One region of the Shewanella donghaensis genome, then DNA from elsewhere that is predicted to be linked to it. Evidence: predicted binding sites of a transcription regulator. Region 1 holds the regulator's gene; each other region holds the start of a gene.

The links. Region 1 encodes LexA, which represses DNA repair genes until DNA is damaged. Its sites were predicted from a motif close to TACTGTATNNNNATACAGTA; they were not measured.
Region 2: the regulator LexA is predicted to act here: its motif matches at 2,117-2,136, upstream of recN (DNA repair protein RecN).
Region 3: the regulator LexA is predicted to act here: its motif matches at 3,132-3,151, upstream of FPK91_RS02620 (LexA family protein).
Region 4: the regulator LexA is predicted to act here: its motif matches at 1,690-1,709, upstream of FPK91_RS01835 (YebG family protein).

The regions. Positions count from the first base shown of each region.
Region 1 covers NZ_CP041783.1:2,937,195-2,942,549, forward strand. The annotation lists gene mtr (tryptophan permease) at 1-6, opposite strand, end outside; gene plsB (glycerol-3-phosphate 1-O-acyltransferase PlsB) at 18-2,438, opposite strand; gene lexA (transcriptional repressor LexA) at 2,599-3,216, shown strand; gene FPK91_RS12460 (cell division inhibitor SulA) at 3,213-3,719, shown strand; gene coxB (cytochrome c oxidase subunit II) at 4,150-5,355, shown strand, end outside.
Region 2 covers NZ_CP041783.1:1,919,298-1,924,652, reverse strand. The annotation lists gene FPK91_RS08255 (phosphatidylglycerophosphatase A family protein) at 1-276, shown strand, start outside; gene recN (DNA repair protein RecN) at 425-2,086, opposite strand; gene FPK91_RS08245 (AEC family transporter) at 2,214-3,179, opposite strand; gene FPK91_RS08240 (YjaG family protein) at 3,302-3,916, opposite strand; gene barA (two-component sensor histidine kinase BarA) at 3,906-5,355, opposite strand, start outside.
Region 3 covers NZ_CP041783.1:627,309-632,663, forward strand. The annotation lists gene FPK91_RS02600 (HlyD family secretion protein) at 1-103, shown strand, start outside; partial or broken gene FPK91_RS02605 (cation:dicarboxylate symporter family transporter) at 191-436, shown strand; gene FPK91_RS02610 (YgjV family protein) at 561-1,169, opposite strand; gene FPK91_RS02615 (Y-family DNA polymerase) at 1,432-2,688, opposite strand; gene FPK91_RS02620 (LexA family protein) at 2,704-3,111, opposite strand; gene FPK91_RS02625 (hypothetical protein) at 3,738-4,142, shown strand; gene FPK91_RS02630 (DUF3291 domain-containing protein) at 4,313-4,774, shown strand; gene FPK91_RS02635 (RecX family transcriptional regulator) at 4,958-5,355, shown strand, end outside.
Region 4 covers NZ_CP041783.1:433,674-439,028, forward strand. The annotation lists gene FPK91_RS01820 (PqiB family protein) at 1-274, opposite strand, end outside; gene FPK91_RS01825 (paraquat-inducible protein A) at 261-893, opposite strand; gene FPK91_RS01830 (paraquat-inducible protein A) at 883-1,512, opposite strand; gene FPK91_RS01835 (YebG family protein) at 1,721-2,014, shown strand; gene FPK91_RS01840 (GAF domain-containing protein) at 2,036-2,494, shown strand; gene proQ (RNA chaperone ProQ) at 2,761-3,390, shown strand; gene prc (carboxy terminal-processing peptidase) at 3,413-5,355, shown strand, end outside.

The DNA of each region.
Region 1 (5,355 bases):
GCTCATAAAATTAGTAATTACCCATGTTCCACTGTGACGCTATCGACAATGGTTTTTCGAACAGATAAACGCAGCATACCATTGGCATGATCACGTATTCGGATGACTTCAAATTGATTGTCATTACCCGATAGGTATCCTAATTCTTTTAATTTAACACTCAAATTATTATAGAGCTTTTTGTCATAAAACTCTGGCGCAGTAATTCCGTGTAAAGCACCTAAACGCTGAGCCAATAAATGGCTAGCGCTTTCAAGATCTGAACGCTCAATTTCTGGCTTGTAAGCCAATAAATTAAAGATAATCGCGTAACGTTGTAAGGTCTCACTTACCGTCCCAGACAATAGCATTAACTGGGTAATGTTACCTTGATTGACTTCAAAGTGATCAGTACCAGAAATCAATTGCTGCTCAACAAATAAATCAAGAACATGATCAACATACGTCGTTAAATCTTTAATGCCCATAAACAGTTCAGCTTTCAATAATGGGTAAAAGTCTTTAACAATTTGCTGTATTTTCTCGCGATTAAATTCTTCATATTGCACCAAACAGCTTGCTACTAAAGAAGGTACTGCCATTAGATGAATAATGTTATTGCGATAATAGCTCATGGCAATGACTGATTTATCATCAATAGAAATGATTTCGCCCATTGCATCTGTCGTTGAAGTGAACTTATTCAATGATAAACACTGTTCAACTAAATCATGAGATGAACCATCAGCAACAGACGCATACTGAGTGTATGGCACATCTTTTAAGATTTTAAGATATAAATCTAATTGTCTCTCAAGCTCGGTACGCTCTAATGCATTTTGCTCTGATGCCAATAACACCATGCTGGTTAATGTCACTGAACTCGCAGCGGCTGCACCATTGATGTTAGTCATGACTTTATTCGCCAGTACATTAACCGCAGGCGTTAACCATGAAGGCTTTTGATCTGGGTCTTTGGCAATCTCTTCACGCCAATTAGGCGATTGTTCATTCAAGAAATTTTGCACATTAATCGGCTCACCAAAATTGACATAACCTTGACCAAAGTTACCTAATTTACGCAATGCTCCAAATACCTGCCAAACGGATTCTTTTTGCTTTTTCTTGCCGCTTAACTCTTTGTGATAAGTCGACACTTCCATCACATGGTCATAGCCTAAATAAACAGGCACCAGAGTGACTGGGCGTTCGATTCCGCGCAGTACACAGTTAACCGTCATCGCTAACATGCCAGTTTTAGGCGCTAATAAACGACCGGTACGCGAACGACCACCTTCAGTGAAGTATTCAACCGAATAGCCTTTAGCAAATAGCTGATCTAAGTATTCACGGAATACCGCGGTATAAAGTTTGTTGCCGTTAAAACTACGGCGAATAAAGAATGCACCACCACGGCGGAACATAGGCCCTGCAGGCCAGAAATTCAAATTAATACCTGCGGCAATATGCGGCGGCACCATACCTTGGTAATACAGTATGTATGAAAGCAGTAAGTAATCCATATGGCTACGATGACACGGCACATAAACAATTTCGTGACCATCATGATGCAGTTTACGCACTTGCTCAGCACTTTTAATGCTAATACCACTGTATAACTTGTTCCACAGCCAAGTGAGAAAACGCTCTGCAATACGGACTAAGCTATCAGAGTAATCTGCAGCAACTTCATCTAAATATTCAATCGCTTTTTCGCGGGCTTTTTCTTCTGATATTTTTTTGTTAACCGCTTCTTCTTTAATCGCTTTAGTGATCGCCTCAGATTTTAATAATGAGTTGAACATCGCTTGGCGATTCGGCAGTTGCGGGCCCGTCATCACTTTACGTTGACGTCTAAAGTGAACCCGTGCAACACGAATAAGCTTGTGAGCAATACTGACGTCAGTACCATGTTCATCAGCCATATAGCGTAATGACATCGCATTTGAAAACTGCACAAAGCTGTGACGGCCTAAAAACAAAATCATCAACCATTTACGCAGCCAAGTTGGATTTTCACGCTCAAAAACAGCAGCAGTGATGGTATCGTCTTCTTTACCAGGAATACGTCCCCAATATAGGCTAACCGGAACCAACTGAATATCTAGCTCATTATTTTTCTTATGTAATGTTAGTAGCTTTGTGAAATTATCCACAAACTTATCGCCACTTAAACGTTTACCAAACAAAGGTTTACGACCTTCAACACACACAATTCTCGGTGTATTTAAACCATCTACGTCTAGTCTCTCATAGGGGCTCGGTAAGCCGTATTTAGCCGTCACTTCATTTAAAGCAGCAATATCACTGAGTGATTCTGTCTTCATTACATAGACCACTGGTTTATCTGGGTCTAAGTTCAGATCGGCAAATGGATCCTCTGGCACAACAACAGTGTGCACCATGAGTTTTTGTATCCAACGTAATGATTTTGCAATGATTGAATCAGGTTTTAACATGAGTGTTCGCATTTTCAACATCAATTTATTGCGCATAGAATACCAGATTCTTGTTCAGATTCCCTAACCTACATTAATTGTAAAAATTAATGGTTAATACTTGCACGATTAAAAATACTGTATATAATGACAGTCACTGTATATAAAAACAGGAATCAATATGAGACCTTTAACGCCACGCCAAGCTGAAATATTAGAGCTTATTAAATGTAATATCGCCGAAACTGGTATGCCACCGACTCGTGCAGAAATTGCTACTCGATTAGGCTTTAAAAGTGCTAATGCTGCAGAAGAGCATTTAAAAGCGCTCGCCAAAAAAGGCTGTATTGAAATTATTCCTGGTACCTCTCGCGGTATTCGTATGGTGCAAGTTGAAGAGGAAGTTGAAGCAGGCTTACCGCTTATCGGCCAAGTGGCTGCAGGTGAACCCATCCTTGCTCAGGAACATGTTGAACAGTATTTCCAAGTTGACCCAGAAATGTTTAAACCCAATGCCAATTTTTTACTACGTGTTCGTGGCGACAGTATGAAAGATATTGGTATTTTAGAGGGTGATTTACTCGCTGTGCATAAAATGCAAACAGCGACCAATGGTCAAGTTGTTGTTGCACGTTTAGAAGACGACGTCACCGTTAAAAGATTTGAAAAGAAAGGCAATATTATCTATCTGCATGCAGAGAATGATGAATATGAGCCAATTAAAGTAGATTTAAACTGCCAAAACCTAACGATTGAAGGGCTTGCTGTTGGCGTTATTCGTAATGGAGGTTGGTTATGAACACATTAATAGGTAATGCACCCCGTCATCCAGGTTTATGGGTTGATATGGTCTCTGACTCAATACCAGTAAAACAAGGTATTGAAACTAAGCGCACCCAGAACCAAGGCTTAACAGAGTTAACGCAATTATGTAGTGAACTCGCGGTTTTAAGTCAGCAAGGTCGTTGGATTGTGCTGATTAATGCGCCACATATCGGCTATAAACAAATCCTTGCCAATGCTAATGTTCGCATGGACAGAGTTTTGTTGGTTCATACCAAAGATGAAGTTGAAACACTGTGGGCAATGGAAAAAGCACTGACAAGTGGTACGTCAAGTGCAGTAATTACTTGGACGACACCATTAGATTCTCGCGATAATCGCCGCATTCAGTTGGTTGCCAAAAGCGCTTTAGCTCAAGGGCTAATTATTGAAGATGTAAATACTCACTTACGTGATGAGCAAACATTATCAGCGACTTCAGCAACAACAAATACATTAAATCTGGCTTCTTTTCACTAAGAAAGCACTGATAAAAAAGCCCTTCACTTTGGTGAGGGGCTTTTTTTTCGCTTTTATTCAGCAAATTAGATGTAAAAGTGATCTTGATCAATATTTAAACTCCAAGTAGTGTAGTTAACAAGAAGGTAACAATTGTTGTGACTTTCGAGTAATAAATGATAGACGGCGACAAACGCTATAAAAGATTGAGCTGGTACCATGCGGTATAGAAAGCCTTGAATGTAAAGCGTCAAATAAAATTGATAAGTTCAGTATTAGGTACAAGTGTGGCAGCGTAAAACCATAAAATAATTGAGTTTTCAAGCTCAAAGCCACCGTGTACTTTGAAAAGATCAAACTTTTTCGGGAATGAAAAGTTTGCATAGAGCAGAGTATTACTGTGTGGCTTTTCTTTGTAATTGCATTTCGCAATTAGCAGAGGAGTAGTCTTGTGAAGCGAATGTTGTACGGATTAATGGTGGCGTTGCTTGCAGCCCCACTCACTGCGGCTGAAATGCCACTAAACATGACTCAAGGTGTGACAGATATCAGTGGTAAGGTTTATGACCTTCACATGATAATTTTATATATCTGTTGTGCCATTGGTGTTGTGGTCTTTGGGATCATGATTTATTCGATGATCTATCACAGAAAATCAAAAGGTGCTGTTGCAGCAGACTTTCACGATAGTACCAAAGTTGAAATAGCTTGGACTGTATTGCCATTTGTCATTCTTATCGGCATGGCCATTCCAGCAACGAAAACTTTGATTGCGATGGAAGATCCTAGCGATGCAGAACTGACCATCAAAATAACCGGCTCACAATGGAAATGGCATTACAGCTATTTTAATGAAGACGTCGAGTTTTTCAGCTTACTTTCAACCCCTGCGGCGCAAATCACAGGTACCGAAGCTAAAACGGAGACTTACTTATTAGAAGTAGATAAGCCGTTAGTTTTGCCTATCGATAGAAAAGTGCGTTTCTTAATGACTTCCGATGATGTTATCCATTCTTGGTGGGTGCCTGCATTTGCCGTTAAGAAAGATGCCAATCCTGGTTTCATCAATGAAGCGTGGACTAAAATCGATAAAATCGGCACCTATCGCGGCCAATGTGCAGAGTTATGCGGTAAAGACCATGGCTTTATGCCGATTGTGGTTGAAGCCGTATCTGAAGCAGACTTTGACCAGTGGTTAATCGACCAAAAGCAATTAACTGTTGATGCTAAAGCCGCTGCTGAGGCCTCGCTTTCACAGACACTTAGTCATGAAGAGTTAATGGCGCAAGGCGAACAAATTTATATGAGCCGTTGTGCCGCTTGCCACCAACCTAATGGTGCAGGCCTTCCTGGTGTATTCCCTTCTCTTATCGGTAGCCCAATGATCAAAGGACCTGTTTCTGGTCATGTGGACATTGTTGTTAATGGTAAACCGGGTACTGCTATGCAAGCATTTGCTAAACAGCTAACGGCAACAGAAATTGCTGCGGTAGTCACTTATGAGCGTAATGCTTGGGGTAATGATTCAGGTGATACCGTTCAAGCAGCTGATGTGAATGGCAACGGTGGTGCTTCAAGTTCCGCTGCTCCAGTAGAAATTCCCAGTAAAGACATGCCTACGCCTGTGACTTTACCCGCGACCCTACCTGAGACTGAA
Region 2 (5,355 bases), 1.0 Mb from region 1:
TGTGATAAAGCTGCAACAGATATGGGTGTTCATGATCATGGCGCTATTGTCTGGGATGAAGTTGCCGGGTTAATGATTACTATGATCGCCGCGCCAGCAGGTTTGGTTTGGATGGTGGTGGGTTTTGCACTATTTCGCTTTTTTGATATTTTAAAACCTTGGCCAATTCGTTGGTTAGATGCCAAAGTCCACGGTGGTTTTGGTATTATGATTGATGATGTCCTAGCCGGTATTTTTTCGTTAATTTGTCTACAGTTGCTAGTTTATTTTTTATAACCATCAGCCATCAGCCATCAGCATTAGTTATGAATCTTAGGGGATGAATCGTTAACCCATTATTAATCTGAGATTATTACATCAAAAGCCCACTATATTAGTGGGCTTTTTTGTGGCTTTTAATGGGTTGACTAACGTATATCACGGGTTAGTTTTGAAGTAACTCTCTTGCATTAGCAAGGGTGTTTTCTGTAATCACATCACCGGCTAATAGCCTCGCAAGTTCATTGACTCGCTCTTGTTTATCTAATGGCTTCATATTGGTTTCAGTACCACCACTTTTAGTAAACTTGTTTACCAGCATATGCTGATGGCCATTGCCTGCTACCTGAGGTAAATGGGTAACACAGATCACCTGTGTTGATTGCCCTAAGCTACGCAGCATTCTGCCTACTACTGCAGCAGTAGGCCCGGAAATACCCACATCGACTTCATCAAAAATAAGTGTTGGCGTTGAGACTTTCTTCGCGGTGATCACTTGAATACCTAAACCGATGCGAGAAAGCTCGCCACCAGATGCCACTTTAGCAATCGGTTGCATTGGTTGGCCTGGGTTAGTTGTTATTAAGAATTCAACTTGATCACAACCTGATACTGATTGCAGTTCAGGATTGAAATTCACTGCGATACTGAATTTACCTTTAGGCATATTCAGCTCTTGAATTGATTGAGTCACTAACTTATTAAGTTCTTTGGCATAACGGTTTCTGCTATGGCTCAACTTCTGTGCAGTAACAATATAAGCTTGTTTACTGTCATCGACTTGTTGCTGAATTTCATCGAGTCGGCTAGCGTCACTATTTAGCTCTTTAAGTTCAGCGGTTAGGCTTTGATGATGTGCAAACAGCTCTTCAGAGCTGACGTGGTGTTTTCTCGACAACTGCATTGCTTTAGATATGCGCTGCTCTAAATAAGCAAAGTGTTCAGGATCGAGTTCTAAGCGACTGAGATAATCCTGAATCTCACTGCTACTTTCCTGAACTTGAATTAACGCTTCATTGAGCATTTGAGGAATATGACTGAGCTGAGGATCAAACTCTTTTAAGTTGTCAGCAAGGCCAACAACGCGATTTAGCAGTGATTCAATATTTGCTTCATCATCTTCACTCAGTACGACTAAGCTGGATTGGCAGGTTTCAATTAACTCTGTACCGTTAGCCAAGCGTTTGTGCTCTTGCTCAATTTCTTCGAATTCACCCGCTTTAATATCAAACTCATCTAGCTCTTCAACTTGATATTGAACTAGCTGTTTTCTGGCAATTCGCTCTTGTTGATTCAGTTGTAACTGTTTAAGTTCATTTTCGATGAGTTTACAGCGTTGATAGCTTTTACTCACAGCATCAATGAGTATTTTATGATTCGCATAGCTATCTAATAAAGTAAGTTGATGCTCACTTTTTAGCATTGCATGATGTGCATGTTGACCATGAATACCAACAAATAATTGGCCTAATGATTTAAGCTGAGCTAAAGGTACTGGATTACCGTTGATGTAAGCACGAGAACGGCCATCGGCATTAATGGTTCTTCTGAGAATACATTCATCTTCAACATCAAGATCGTTGTCTTCAAGCCAGCGTTTAGCATAAGGGACGTCGTCTAGTGTGAAGCGAGCGCTAACTTCGGCTTTTGTTGCCCCAGGTCTTACGCTATTAGCATCTGAACGATTGCCTAAACATAAACCTAATGCATCTATAGCGATAGACTTACCGGCACCGGTTTCACCCGTTATGCTGGTCATGCCCGCTTTAAAGTCGAGTTCCAGAAAACGTACAATCGCGAAATTATTAATGCTCAATTGGCAAAGCATAATCAATCCTTGTGTGAATAATCATCAAACCACTGTATTTCCATACAGTTTACACTGTTTTTATATACAGTAAAGTACTGTTTATTTAAAAAGGACAGAGCTGTAAAAATATATATAAGATTAATTTTTAAGCGAATGAACTTAATAGCTTTTCTATTATGGGTAAGCTAATAAAGGTGGCAATAGTACTAATTAAAATGCACTTAGCACTTGATAGAGCGTAAGTTTGATAACGCTGAGCAAGTAAGTAAACACTCGCTGCGGTAGGTAATGCAGCAAGAATAACCCCCATTACGAGTAGTTGTTGTTCGACTTCAAAGTAAGTCAGCAGCCAGTATGCCAGTAGCGGGTGTATAACCAGCTTTAAAACATTCAGCACACTCATTTCTATAACGATGTTGTGCCTAACGACTTCAGGCTCAGTGCCGCCATGCATTGCTTTTGCAAGCACCATTCCAATGGCAAATAAGGCGCAGGGGCTTGATGTATTACCTATCAGTCGGAACATCATGCTGATGCTCTCAGGGACTGGAATCGTCAGTGCAGAAGCTATCACTCCGAGTAAGCAACCAATCACAATCGGATTTTTGATTAACGCATTTAACATGATTAATGCAGGGTGGCTTTTTTGGGTTTTATTGAGAGCAAGTTCCATGCTGACAAGTGCAAATGCAAACATGGTGACAGACAGTAGGCTTGCTATTGCGGCTGCGGTAATAGCATGGTTGTTACCAGGGTAAAGCATCATCATTAACGGAATGCCAATAAATGCCGTATTCCCAAAACTGGTGCTTAATCCTCTAATGGCAGCTAGGGCAGGTTGTTTCTTGTCAAAAATAGAGGAAATGACAACAGTAATGAAGTAGGTCGCTATCATGGCTAAGCCAAAGGCGAAAATAAAACCCCACTGTAATATTTCGTGAATATCAGTTTCAGCGAGTGCGATAAATAAAATAGCTGGGAAGGCCACGTAATAGACATATTCATTGATAGTAAAGTCAGTATCGTGGGGCAAGACTTTTAACTTTTGGACTATAAAGCCTAAAAGCATAATACCGAAAACGGCAATCAGAGGGGTTAGAATACTTGGCATCCCTCATTCCTTATATTAAAAGTGAATGAAAATGATTTAGCGGGTATTAAGTTATGAATAAGCCTGATGCAGCAAGGTCATTGAGTCAATCTTTTTGCATCAGGGGTAAGAAACTCTATTGTTTATTGCTGACTGCTAATACCAATATTTGATGCACCTGCATCGATAATTTCTTTACGTAGCTCTTTAATGAACTCAGGCGTTATCTTGGTTGTTTCTTCAATTACGTCTAATAACAGGCCTTGTATGTGTTTTTCTTCTTGCATTACAGGGTGATTAAAAACGAATTCTTCAACGGCATCTTCATTCATAATATTTTCGAGTTCTTCAACGCTTATGGCTTCAATGTAGTTAGCCACAGTACTCGAAGATAACTTGCTGACATTGGTAATATCTTCTTCTATTTTAGCTTGAATACCGCCTAATAGCGTTGATAAAGCCACTGCAGCATCCATAGCTGGATAAACACCGTAGGCTTCAAAATCGACAGGTTCTGGAGTATTTTCATCTAAACGTTGTAGATGGATATCATAATTAAACTTAAGCTTTTTGTCGTACTGTGATTGCCATAGTAAATCTAATACCGTACTTAAAACTTTAGGCTCACCAAATTCACATACTTCTGAAAAAAGTTGATAATTTGGCAACATACGCTGACATAGTGCAGTGGCAAAGAGTTGCTTTTGAGGTAAAGACAGCGCTTTTAAACGCTTAAAAAAACCGGGTTTATTGCTCATGGGGAACATCCGCTGATAACTGTGATATCACTTGATTTGCAGCTGATTCTACCTTAGTTAACTCGTCAAGTAACTCAAGTATTTCAGGTTCTAGGTCTTCAATGTTAGTTTTGTGCTTTAAAGACGATTCTATTTCTTGGCAAAGCTTTTGTGTATTCGGTACGCCGCAATAACAACTGGCGCCATGGAGCTTATGTAATGTTTGTAGCATAAGCTCACTATTGTTTGTTTTTAAAGCTTCATCAATGTTGGTAACACTCTCAGGCAAAGAGTCCACCAACATTTGTAGCATCTCTAGGGCTAAATCAGGTTTTTGATTAGTTTGCGCTAAACACAGCTCCCAATTAAGGGTATGCATATCAAAATGGGTAAATTTAGGTTTATTAATCCAACGATCAATAACCCCTTTTAGCGCAGCTTCATCGATTGGTTTTGGAAGGTATCCATCCATGCCACTGCCTAAAATTAATTCACGTTCTTCAGCGATAGCATGTGCTGTAACCGCAATAATGGGAGTATTGCGGTTTAATGAGTCCTTGCGGATAAGCTTCGTGGCCGTAATACCGTCCATTCCCGGCATTTGAATATCCATAAAGATGACATCAAATGCTTGTTGGTTAGCATATTTAACGGCTTCATCGCCATTATTGACCGAGATAACATTAATGACAATTTCTTTTAATAGCGTATCAATGAGCTTTAAGTTTGCCAAGTTATCATCGACCGCCAGCACGCTTAAATTTTTACGTTCATAAACCGCAGCAGGTAAAGATTCCGTTAGCAATGCTGTTTGAGTCGGTGGATGAATGAGCTGATTAGCCAGTTCATAATCACTGATGGGCATACTCAGTAATATGTCACTGTTTGGTCTCAGCGCATTGTTAAGAATTTCTTGTTGCTCAATACAGTCATGTAATAGCACTAAACAAGCAGTTTTTTGTCTAGCAAGTTTCAAATAACTAAGTAATTGTTCTTCATCATTGAAGCCATGGCAATTTAGTAAAATGTAATCGTAATGCACTTTATTTGATGCTATCGCCGAATCTAAATGGGCAATTTGTCCTACTGTGGTTAAGTGTAACCCCCAAGCTTCAAAACGACGATTAAGTGTATCGCGAGTTAGCTCTCTGGTTTCAAATAACAGGAGTGTTCTATCTCTTAATGATTCCAAGTGCAGTACTTCGCCAATGTGGAATTGGCTTAATTCAAGTGGCAACATGAACCAGAAGGTCGAGCCTTTGTTGGGTGTTGAAGTAAAACCAATCTGGCCGCCCATTTGATTAATCAGTCGTTTGGTAATCACTAAGCCTAAACCGGTACCACCAAATCGTCGTGAGATTGAAGAGTCAGCTTGGCCAAAAGCTTGGAATAAGTATTCTTGCTGGCTTTCATCAATGCCGATACCTGTATCAATAATTTCACATCTTAGGGTAATGTTT
Region 3 (5,355 bases), 2.3 Mb from region 1:
GATTTCCGCAGAGAAACCTCATCCAATATTGGGCTTTATGGACATTATTGGCGGGGCTACTGTCAGGCTGAAAGCACTAAAGTCTTATTTAAATGCGCTCTAGTCTCTAACAAATCGAGTGATAACTAACAGCGATTACAACCTTAAAGGAGCCCTTAGGCTCCTTTTTTATACTGTAAACCCAACCTATTTTTTGTTCATGAGTCAGCGTTGTGGTACAGCTGCTGGCGGTATTGTGATGATTGGCGTACTTATCCATCAATTAGGGTTACCCGTTGAAGCAATTGCGCTTGTTGCGGCGTTAGATCGTATTATTGATATGTTCTGTACCAGTACCAGTACCAATGTTGTTGGTGATGCAGCGGTGGTTACTTTGGTTGAACACAGTGAACAAGTACATGAGCAACAAGAGCAAACGGCTCCAGTTACGGCGTAATCTATGTAGTTCAATTTACTGATACTCTTTGATAAAGCGACTTTTCTACTAATAGAATAAGTCGCTTTTTTTTATACAGAGGTTTGTATTATTCAGGGGTGATAAATTACTGTTAATACCGTGATTACTTGACGGCTGCAATTTCATTATCAGTGGTGTTATTGTCTAACCACTCACGCAGAAGCCCCTGAGTTAAAATAGCCATTGCCATTACTTGGTATAAGATTCCTGACCATGACATCAAATATATTGAAAGCATTAGGTTAAGTAGGTTACTGGCTATCATAGCGAGTCTTAATTGGCTTCCTGCTAAGAAAAACAAACTAAAACTCATCGTTATCGCTGCCAATACCGCACACCATTCACTCCAGTGTTCTGCCCAGAGCAAACCTTGGGATATGGCAATGGTGCTGAATATGAGTGACATTACCCATGGTGAGGTTAACCATGCGTTAAGCTGTGATGAGTTTGCGTCCTTATCACTGTTTAAGCTTTGGCATAACCTAAAGCGTATAACATTCACGAGTTGATTCGCCATGCCTAAAAAGCTGCCGAGTAAGCCTAAGTGAATCGCAGTGAGTACCGATGCTATCATATTGCCATGAATAAATTTGCAGTCTTGTTTCTGTCCGTTTGCCCACCAGCCAATAAACATTGAAGCAAAGCCAATAAGCTGAAACCAAAACAGGGGTTCGAAAAAGAACTGAACATCAAAAACGGCAATATCTAACACAGGCAAACACAATCCAAGAAAATTTAAGGCTGCGTATTGTCGTTTTTTTCAGCAATAAAACAATGATAAAATCGCGATTTATGCATTGCTAATGTATATAACGATAAAACTGTGAGATTAAGTCTCTTTTCACAAATGATTGTAATTTTAAAGTTGTGCTGCTGTTTGTTTAATGATCGTTTTGTGTGTTTTTAGGTTGATTTTTGGTCTGTTTTTAGTTAGCTCAAAACGCGAATGTAGGAACGAAAAATATAATGACTGATTAACGGCAGTTTATTTGGGGGATATCTTGCCAGCAAGTGGTGTACTGCGGTGTTAAAAGCTCTCGGCGCATATGCCATTTCCCTTCGATTCCTTGAGCCGCGATAAATACGGTATCGGTACCATAACGTTGATTGAGTTGATCATAAACTTGCATTAAAGCGGGGTCTTTTTCTGGGGTAAATAGGTCACCTTGACGATGTTTAGTGGGGGATAGATCTAATAAGCCAATCCCCATTTTATAATAACGGGTATGTGGGTTATATAATTGACGAGCTATTTCAGAGGCGTAAGCCATAATCTCGCAGCTGTCATTAGTTGGATGGGCGCAGCGGTAATGATATTTAAAGCCATTGGGTTGCTCATCATATGGCGAGTTACTGGCAAATATTAGAATCGTGCCTGCTGCAGAACCTTGTTTTCTCGCTTTGGCTGCAGCAATGCCAGCATGTTTACTGAGTGCTTGCTGTAATGTACTTTTATCAGTGATTCGCTCTCCAACGCTACGGGTGGAAAAAATCTGCTGTTTATCCGCTCTAGCACTATCCCAACCTTTACAGGCTTCACCATTAAGCTCTCGTACTGTTCGTTCAATTTCAATACTAAAATTCTTGCGTGCAATACCGGGTTGTAGTTTTGCCAATCCAAGCGCAGTTGTTATTCCCATGGCATGTAGTTTTTTACCTATACGGGAACCTATTCCCCATACATCAGTGACTTTCATGGCTGACAAAATTGCATCTCTTTGATTAACTGATTCAATGTAACAGACGCCATTGTAGCCATAGATTTTTTTCGCAGCATGATTGGCGACTTTAGCAAGGGTCAATGTTTCAGCAATACCGACACACACAGGTAAACGGGTTTCTTTCCAAACCGCCCGACGTATCTTTGCCCCATGGGTTAATAAACAAGGTATTGCGGGGTAGCAATGCTTAAACGATAGAAATGACTCATCAATTGAATAAATGTGTTGCTCAGGGGCAAAGCGGCCAATGACTTCCATCATACTATGGGAGAGAGAACCATAGAGTTCATAATTGGATGATAGGGCAATAACGCCTAATTGCTCACATAAAGCCCGTACTTCAAAATAGGGGCCAAATTTACCAATCCCCAGTGCTTTTGCCTGGCGATTTGCGGCGACGATACAACCATCGTTATTAGACAGTACCACGACAGGGCGACCACGCCATTCAGGGCGAAATACTTGCTCTGCGCTGCAATAGAAAGAGTTTGCATCAACGAGTGCATACATAAGTTAACTATCCATTTAATCATTAACTAATAAAGGGCTTTGACGATGGCAACGAATAGAACGTATTACTACGCCCTCAACACTGAAGCTGTCATATTCTTGAATCGTCACACTCTGGTGGCTGTCATTGGCGGAAAGTAATAATCGGCGTTGTGTGTCGATAAGTTTGCAAACAAAATTGCCATTATAGTTCGCCACAATCACATCATGATTCTCAACGCTGACATGACGATCAACAATTAAAATATCCTTATCAAAAATACCAATGTTCTCCATTGAGTCACCACTGGCTTGGCCAATAAAAGTCGCACTGGGATGTTCGATTAACAGCTCGTCCAAACTTAACGGTAATTGTCGATATTCAGCTGCAGGACTTTCAAAACCGGTGATACCGGCACAAGCAAAAATAGGAATAACCTTCATAAAAATCGACACCAATAATATACTGTATATTTATACAGTATTATAGCTAGCCCCGTAGAATTGGCAATAAATTCCGTAAAAGTGTCGAATAAGTGTACGAGTTGTTGGTTGTTTGATCTGTTGTGGGGCGTTGAAGTAATGATTTGCAGCGTAAGGTGAACTAAAGGGGTTTGAGAAGCACTAAACTATGAACGAGTTCTAAATTAGCTACGAGCTCTTAGAAAGTGGGCCGCGAACTATTAGCGAGTTAGTTGCGAATAAATCATCGAATAAAACATTCTTTATAGAAAAACGTTAAAAGTTAATTGTTTGTTCAGCTTACGTTTAGCTTAGGTAGGTAAAATAGAGGCAAGTTTAAAGCTTGTCATCTGTATCAAGATTTTATAAAGCGTTAATGCTGATGATTATGGGGAAGCGTAAAGCGCTTAATGAGTTACATTGGCAGCAAAAGATAAGTAATTAGCCACAGGAAAGCTAAAATAGATTCATTGGTACAGACTAAATAATCTATATCGGCAGGCTTTAATCAACAGGTCATATTTTTAGAATAGAATTTTATATAGCAATTGATTGGGAAGTGCGGCAATCAGCCAGAAATCAGTTGTTCATCAATGGGAGTAAACACAATGAAAAAAGTATTTATCATTTCAATGCTAACAATATTATCTTTTGGCGCGAGTGCTAGCCCATCTACTCAAAAGCCCGTTGTCATTCAAATTCAGGATTCATTCACGCAAATCAATAGTGCATTAAGTTGTTCAATCGTATACTCCCATACGCCAATGGCTTCACAGGCCGATTATTATAAAGGAGTTGTCTATGAACGCTATTCTGATCTTGTTGAACAACTCGTGTTATCAGGCCAGTCAGAAGAGGGCGCAAGACAAACAGCGATTGAAAAAATTGTCATGCAAACACAAACCATTGAACAACAAATCAATGATACTAAAAGCGGTGGAAAAACAGAGTTAAAACAACTGCTGCAACAAACGGCTAAAAAGAATGATTGTGTACATTACGCAAACAATTAAGATGTACGGTCATAGTTAATGTTCATAGAGTTATTAATATAATCGTTAGCACCATTCTCATACAATCCTAGTGCCAATAAATTAGTGCCAATAAAAATGCAGAATGTCATTAACATTCTGCTATGTTATCTAGTAAGAGTGCCAACGAATATTAATTTAAGGAGGAAGCCATGAAATTAGCTCAACTGAATGTCGCATTAGCTAAATATCCATTAGATGGACCAGAGCTTAAAGACTTTATGGATAATCTTGATAGCGTTAATGCAATAGCAGAAGGTAGCGCAGGGTTTGTGTGGCGATTACAAGATGAATCCGGTGATGCGACCAGTATTCAAGTATTTGACGATCCCAATATGATCGTTAACATGTCTGTATGGCAGTCTGTTGATTCTCTTAAAGATTTTATGTTTCGCACCCACCATAAAGATTTCATGAAACGTAAAGGCGAGTGGTTTGTAAGATTACCAGAAGAAACCTATGTCTTGTGGTGGATAGAAGATGATCACATTCCCAATTTAGAGGAAGCATTAGCGCGCTTAAGTTACTTGCGAAAAAATGATAACTCGCCTTATGCTTTTAATTTCAAAGCAAACTTTACAGTAGAAGATTTACTGGATTTCAATGCTAACTAATATGCAGTGATAGCCCTTAAGCTTTTAACGTCAGTTGATTTGATTGATAGGAATTAGCAGGACTGAATTTAGAATTGTCGACTTATGAAGCCTACTCTTAAGAATGGAAAGAACTTCTAGTTCTGAACCGAGTATGGGTCTGCTAAACTGCTTTTGTCATTTCTAATCGAATATAAATTTGTCATGCAGAGTAAGCCACTTCGTCAAGCCAAAACAATCGAGAATGTTTTCAACAGTGCCTACTGGCATCTTGGTCAACAAGATTTCACTATCAATGAAATTCGAACAAAGCTTGGGCGCAAAACAGAAAACCTTGAATGGATTGATACCGTTCTCGCTAGATTGATCGAAAACGGTTATTTAAAAAATGATTTTGATTTTGCTGTGCGCTATTGCGAACTTGCTTTTAGTCATGAGCTGGGTAAAGCGGCAATAAAACGAAAGTTACAGCAACGGGGTGTCGCAGTTACCGATATTGATAGTGCCCTAGAGCAAGTGATGCATGAGCAAAACGTCGATTCATTTGAAATGGCTACAGCGCGATTGCAAAACAAATTTGAAAACTTTTATGGCACCAATAA
Region 4 (5,355 bases), 2.4 Mb from region 1:
GATAATCCATAATGATTTTGACGTTAACACCAGATAAATCATTATCGATACTAATATCAGTGACTTTACCAACGGTTAAACCTTGATATTTGACCAGGGTTTTACCTATATCAATACCAATAGCATTCGGGAAATGTACTTGAATTTCAATGCCAGATTCTTTGATGCTCTTCACACCTAACCAAGCACCTAAAGCCAAGGCAACAATAGGGAGTAACCATATAGGCGAAAAGAGTTTCTTTTTAACAACTTTTGGTGATTCAATTTGTGTCATTGTTTTTTTCCAAGCGATCCCAAAGTAAACGAGTATCTAATACCTTTGCCGCGAGCTGAGTCAGTAAAATGACCAAAGCAAAGGCGGTGGCAGCAGGTGCGGGTTTTGCATCGAGTAATTGCCCCATATTAACGACAGCAACTGTTAACGCAATAACGAATAAATCTAACATCGACCATCTGCCGATCCATTCAACAATATGAAAGCCAATCATCAGCTTCTTCTTAGAAACCGGAAGATTAAAACTTATTGCTGTTAAATAAATAGCTAAACCGATAATTTTTAACCAAGGTACTAAAATACTGGCTGTAAATACGATAATGGCAATAGGGATCATATCTACGTGAACCAGATGGACTATGCCGGTAAAAATTGTATCGTAAGTCACTTTGCCCTGGTTAGTAAGCATAGTGATAGGGTAAATATTGGCTGGTATTAATAGAATTGCTGCGGTAATCAGTAAAGCCCAACTTTGTTGTAAGCTGGCATAGTTGCGGGTTTCAATTTTTGAATCACAACGGCTGCATCTATCATTCCCTATGAGATTGATTTTACGACAAACCTTACACAAACATAAGCCAATTTTATTCCCTTGCTGTGCGGTAAGTTTATTTTTCATAAGCCATCCCCCACATATGCTCTAAATTGTACTCTCGTTGTAAAAATAAAATGATTAAAAAAAGCATCGTGAAGCAAAAAGTTCCCATGCCAAGATGAATATCGGAGAAGTCAGAAAGATTAAAGGCTGCGACTAAAAATGAAATGACATAGATTTCTAACATCGTTAATTGTGAAAGCAGGGCATGGTTTTTCAAAAGTATCCGATAAATTTTTTGCCAAAACGATGAATGCAGTTGTAATTTCACAATAAATACTTGCATTAAAATCGATACAATTAATAAACCTGGAGCCATAACGGCAGAGGCCATGACGGCAACCGCGACTATCCAATAACCTTGTTCCCAAACCGCAATAGCCGTTTCATAAACCGTGGTTGTACGAATACTGCCTAAGAAATGAATTTCTATAACGGGTAACACATTCGCAGGGATATAAAACAGTAATGCAGCAAAACAAAGTGCAAGCATGCCATTAATAGAACAATAAGGAACGTCGTAAAGCGCAGTATGACATCGAGGGCACAATGCGCGGACATTAGAAGGTAATGCTCGTTTTTGCACGGCTAAGTCACATGAACGACATAGAATAATGGTGTTTGGGTCGAAATTCTTTTGCATATAAAAACGCAAACCATCCATTTAATGAAATATTGGCGAGTTAAATAATAAGCGAACTTTATGTGTTTTTTGAGCTTGGACACACTAGAAAAGTCATTATTTAAGATACAATTAAAAGAGATAATACCAGAATAATCAGAATACTTGCATCAGAAGTTAGTTATATGACATTCTATGCACTGTATATAAAAACAGTAAGAGGTTGATCATGGCTGTAATAACAAAGTTTGTCGTGGTAAGAGAAGGGGTTGAGAAGATGACTTTTACATCTAAGAAAGAAGCTGACGCCTACGATAAAATGCTCGACATAGCTGATAACTTAGTTCCTTTTATTACTAGCGCAGAGCTAGAAATTAACGACAATAGTATCGAAAAACTTGCTTTTTATCTTGCTTCTAACAAAGATGAACTCGCAAACTTATTGAAAGGGATCGTCAAGGCTAAACCAGCAGCTCCCAAAGCCGCTAACAAAAAAGCCCCTAAAAAAACGGTCACAGAATAAAATATAATCTAGGATAGATGAATGAAAGCTGAGTTATACGACACATTAAATAGACAAGTACTGGCATTAATGGAAGGTGAAGATGACCTTATTGCTGGTATGGCAAACTTTTCAGCACTATTAAATGACAATTTAGACGACATCAATTGGGTCGGCTTTTATATTAAGCGTAACGAGCAACTTGTTTTAGGTCCTTTTCAAGGAAAAGTCGCTTGTACTCGTATTGTTATTGGAAAAGGTGTATGTGGCACTGCCGCAGCAAATGACGCAACTCAATTAGTTGCAGATGTACATGAATTTGCCGGTCATATTGCGTGCGATGCAGCCAGTAATTCTGAAATTGTTGTCCCTGTACATCAAGACAATAACGTAATTGCAGTACTTGATATTGATAGCCCATCATTGAACCGATTTGATAAAGATGATCAAAAAGGCTTAGAAATGCTGGTTAAAAGCTTTGAATCTTGCCTATTTGCTTAATTTGCGACCAAATATAACAAATTGCGGGTCGCAATCGCTGTCACGAGCTTTATAATACTGAGCAGCGCGCATTGCTACCGATATATTTATTTACTGTAAAATTACAGCTAAGTGGGTTAATTTGTTAAAGCATGTTTCAATTGCTTTAGCAATCGAGTAGGAAATGCTAATTTGAACGTTAGACAAGTAACTGTTTAACGAATGATAAACGACTGTACTCGCCCTGAAAACCGAGAATCAGTCCCTTTTATAACGTGGAAGTAAAAATGGAATCAACAGACAAGTTGACCGACACCAACGCAGTTTTAGCGTATTTATATGAAACATTTCCTTTATGCTTTATTGCAGAAGGCGAAACTAAGCCATTAAAAATTGGGTTGTTTCAAGATTTAGCTGAAAGGTTGGCTGAAGATTCTAAAGTAAGTAAAACACAATTACGTGTTGCACTTAGACGTTATACAAGCAGCTGGCGCTACTTGAAAGGCGTAAAAACAGGTGTTCAACGCATCGATCTAGACGGTCAAGATTGTGGCGAACTTGAACAAGAGCATATTGATCATGCACAACTAACGTTGAAAGAAGGTCAAGAAAAGGCAAAAGCTAAACGCCAAGCACTTGCTGCCAAAGCTAACCCTAAAAAGCCAGCTAAAAAACCTGCTGCAAAAGCACCGGTTAAAAAAGACCGTCCTGCTAAGCCATCTAAACCTGCTGCACCAAAGATTAATTATGTTGCTGCTAAATTTGACGAGCTTAAACAAAAACAACGTGTTAGTGTCAAGTTAGGACAAAATCCAGTCCCAGGTGTTATCACAGACATCAAAAAAGAAGATGTCCATGTTCAATTAGATACTGGATTAATTGTTAAAGTTCGTGCAGAGCATATTTTATTATCGTGATCATTTAAGGAGTAACTTGTTGATGCGAAAACTCACTTTGGCTGCGTCGATTGCCACTTTATTTGTCGGTTTTTCGGCTTGGGCAATTTCACCAACTATTCAAATCAGCGAGTTACCTAAACTTGAGCAAGAGCCTCAACACAAGGTCGCGAGTAAGAGGGTAACAAGTTTATTTACTCGTTCTCACTATCATCGCTTTGACCTTGATGATGCTTTTTCTGAGTTGATTTACGACAGATATTTGCAACAGCTCGATTTTCGTCGCAATGTTCTGACCCAAGCAGATGTTGATAGCTTTAAACAATATCAGCATCTGTTTGATGATATGGTCAAATCTGGCAATATCGAACCTGCTTTCAATATGTATTCTATCGTACAGAAACGCCGTTATGAGCGTTTTGCTTTTGCGTTGACTTTACTTGATAAAGAATTTGATTTTGCCTTAGAAGGTGATGCTTATGAATTTGATCGTGAAGAAGCCAATTGGCCTAAAGACGAAGCTGATTTAAATGAGCTTTGGCGTCAACGAGTTAAATATGATGCACTCAATTTAAAACTTGCCGGTAAAGATTGGGAAGAAACAGTCGAAGTTTTAGGTAAGCGCTATAACAATGCCATAAAGCGTTTAAGCCAAACTCATAGTGAAGATGTATTCCAAGGTGTCATGAATGCCTTTGCCCGCACGGTAGAACCTCATACAAGTTACTTATCTCCTCGTAATGCAGAACGTTTCCAAATGGAAATGAACCTAAGCCTTGAAGGCATCGGTGCTGTTTTACAAATGGACGATGATTACACCGTTATTAAAAGCTTAGTTGCTGGTGGTCCCGCAGCGACAAGTGAAAGATTATCACCTGAAGATAAAATTATTGGTGTAGGCCAAAAAGACGGTGAAATAGTCGATGTTATTGGTTGGCGTTTAGATGATGTTGTTGAGTTAATTAAAGGGCCTAAGGGCAGTGAAGTTAACTTACAAATACTGCCTAATAAAGGTGGTGCTAACGCGAAAGCATTTGAAGTCACCATTATCCGTGACAAGATTCGATTAGAAGACCGAGCAGCAACTTCGAAAGTTGTTGAGCCAACAGAAGGTGAATACGCGAACCGTAAAGTCGGTGTTATTCAAATTCCTGGTTTCTACATGAACTTATCTGTTGATGTTGAAAAAGAACTGGTTAAGTTAAAAGAAGAAAATGTTGAAGGCGTGATTATCGATTTACGTGGTAATGGCGGCGGAGCGCTGACTGAAGCAACATTATTAACTGGCTTGTTCATCGATATGGGCCCAGTGGTTCAAATTCGCGATGCCAATGGTCGAGTCACTCAAAACCGTGATAATGATGGTAAGAGTGCTTATAGCGGTCCTTTAACCGTTATGGTTGACCGTTATAGTGCTTCTGCTTCAGAGATTTTTGCTGCTGCATTACAAGATTACGATAGAGCCTTAATTGTCGGTGAAGCGAGCTTTGGTAAAGGTACAGTGCAACAGCACAAGAGCCTTGGCCGTATTTACGACATGTACGAAAAACCTATTGGTCACGTGCAATACACTATTGCTAAGTTCTACCGCATTAATGGCGGCAGCACACAGTTAAAAGGTGTCACTCCAGACATCAAATTCCCAAGTGCATTAGAGCCTGGTGAATACGGTGAATCTGAAGAGAAAAATGCACTACCATGGGACAAAGTCCCTGTAGCTCAGTATGGTACTTTAGGTAATATCCAACCTGCATTAGTGAGTCAGCTTGATGTTAAACATCAACAGCGAATTAAAACTGATGTAGAATTTGGCTATATATTTGAAGATATTGCAGAGTTCAAAAAACATCACGATGACAAAACGATTTCATTAGTTGAAAGTGAACGTATTACTTCTCGTGAAGATGACGAGAAACGCGCTCTTGATAGAACCAATGAGCGTCGAGTTAAAAATGGCCTAGAACCTTTAACGTCTTTAGACGATGA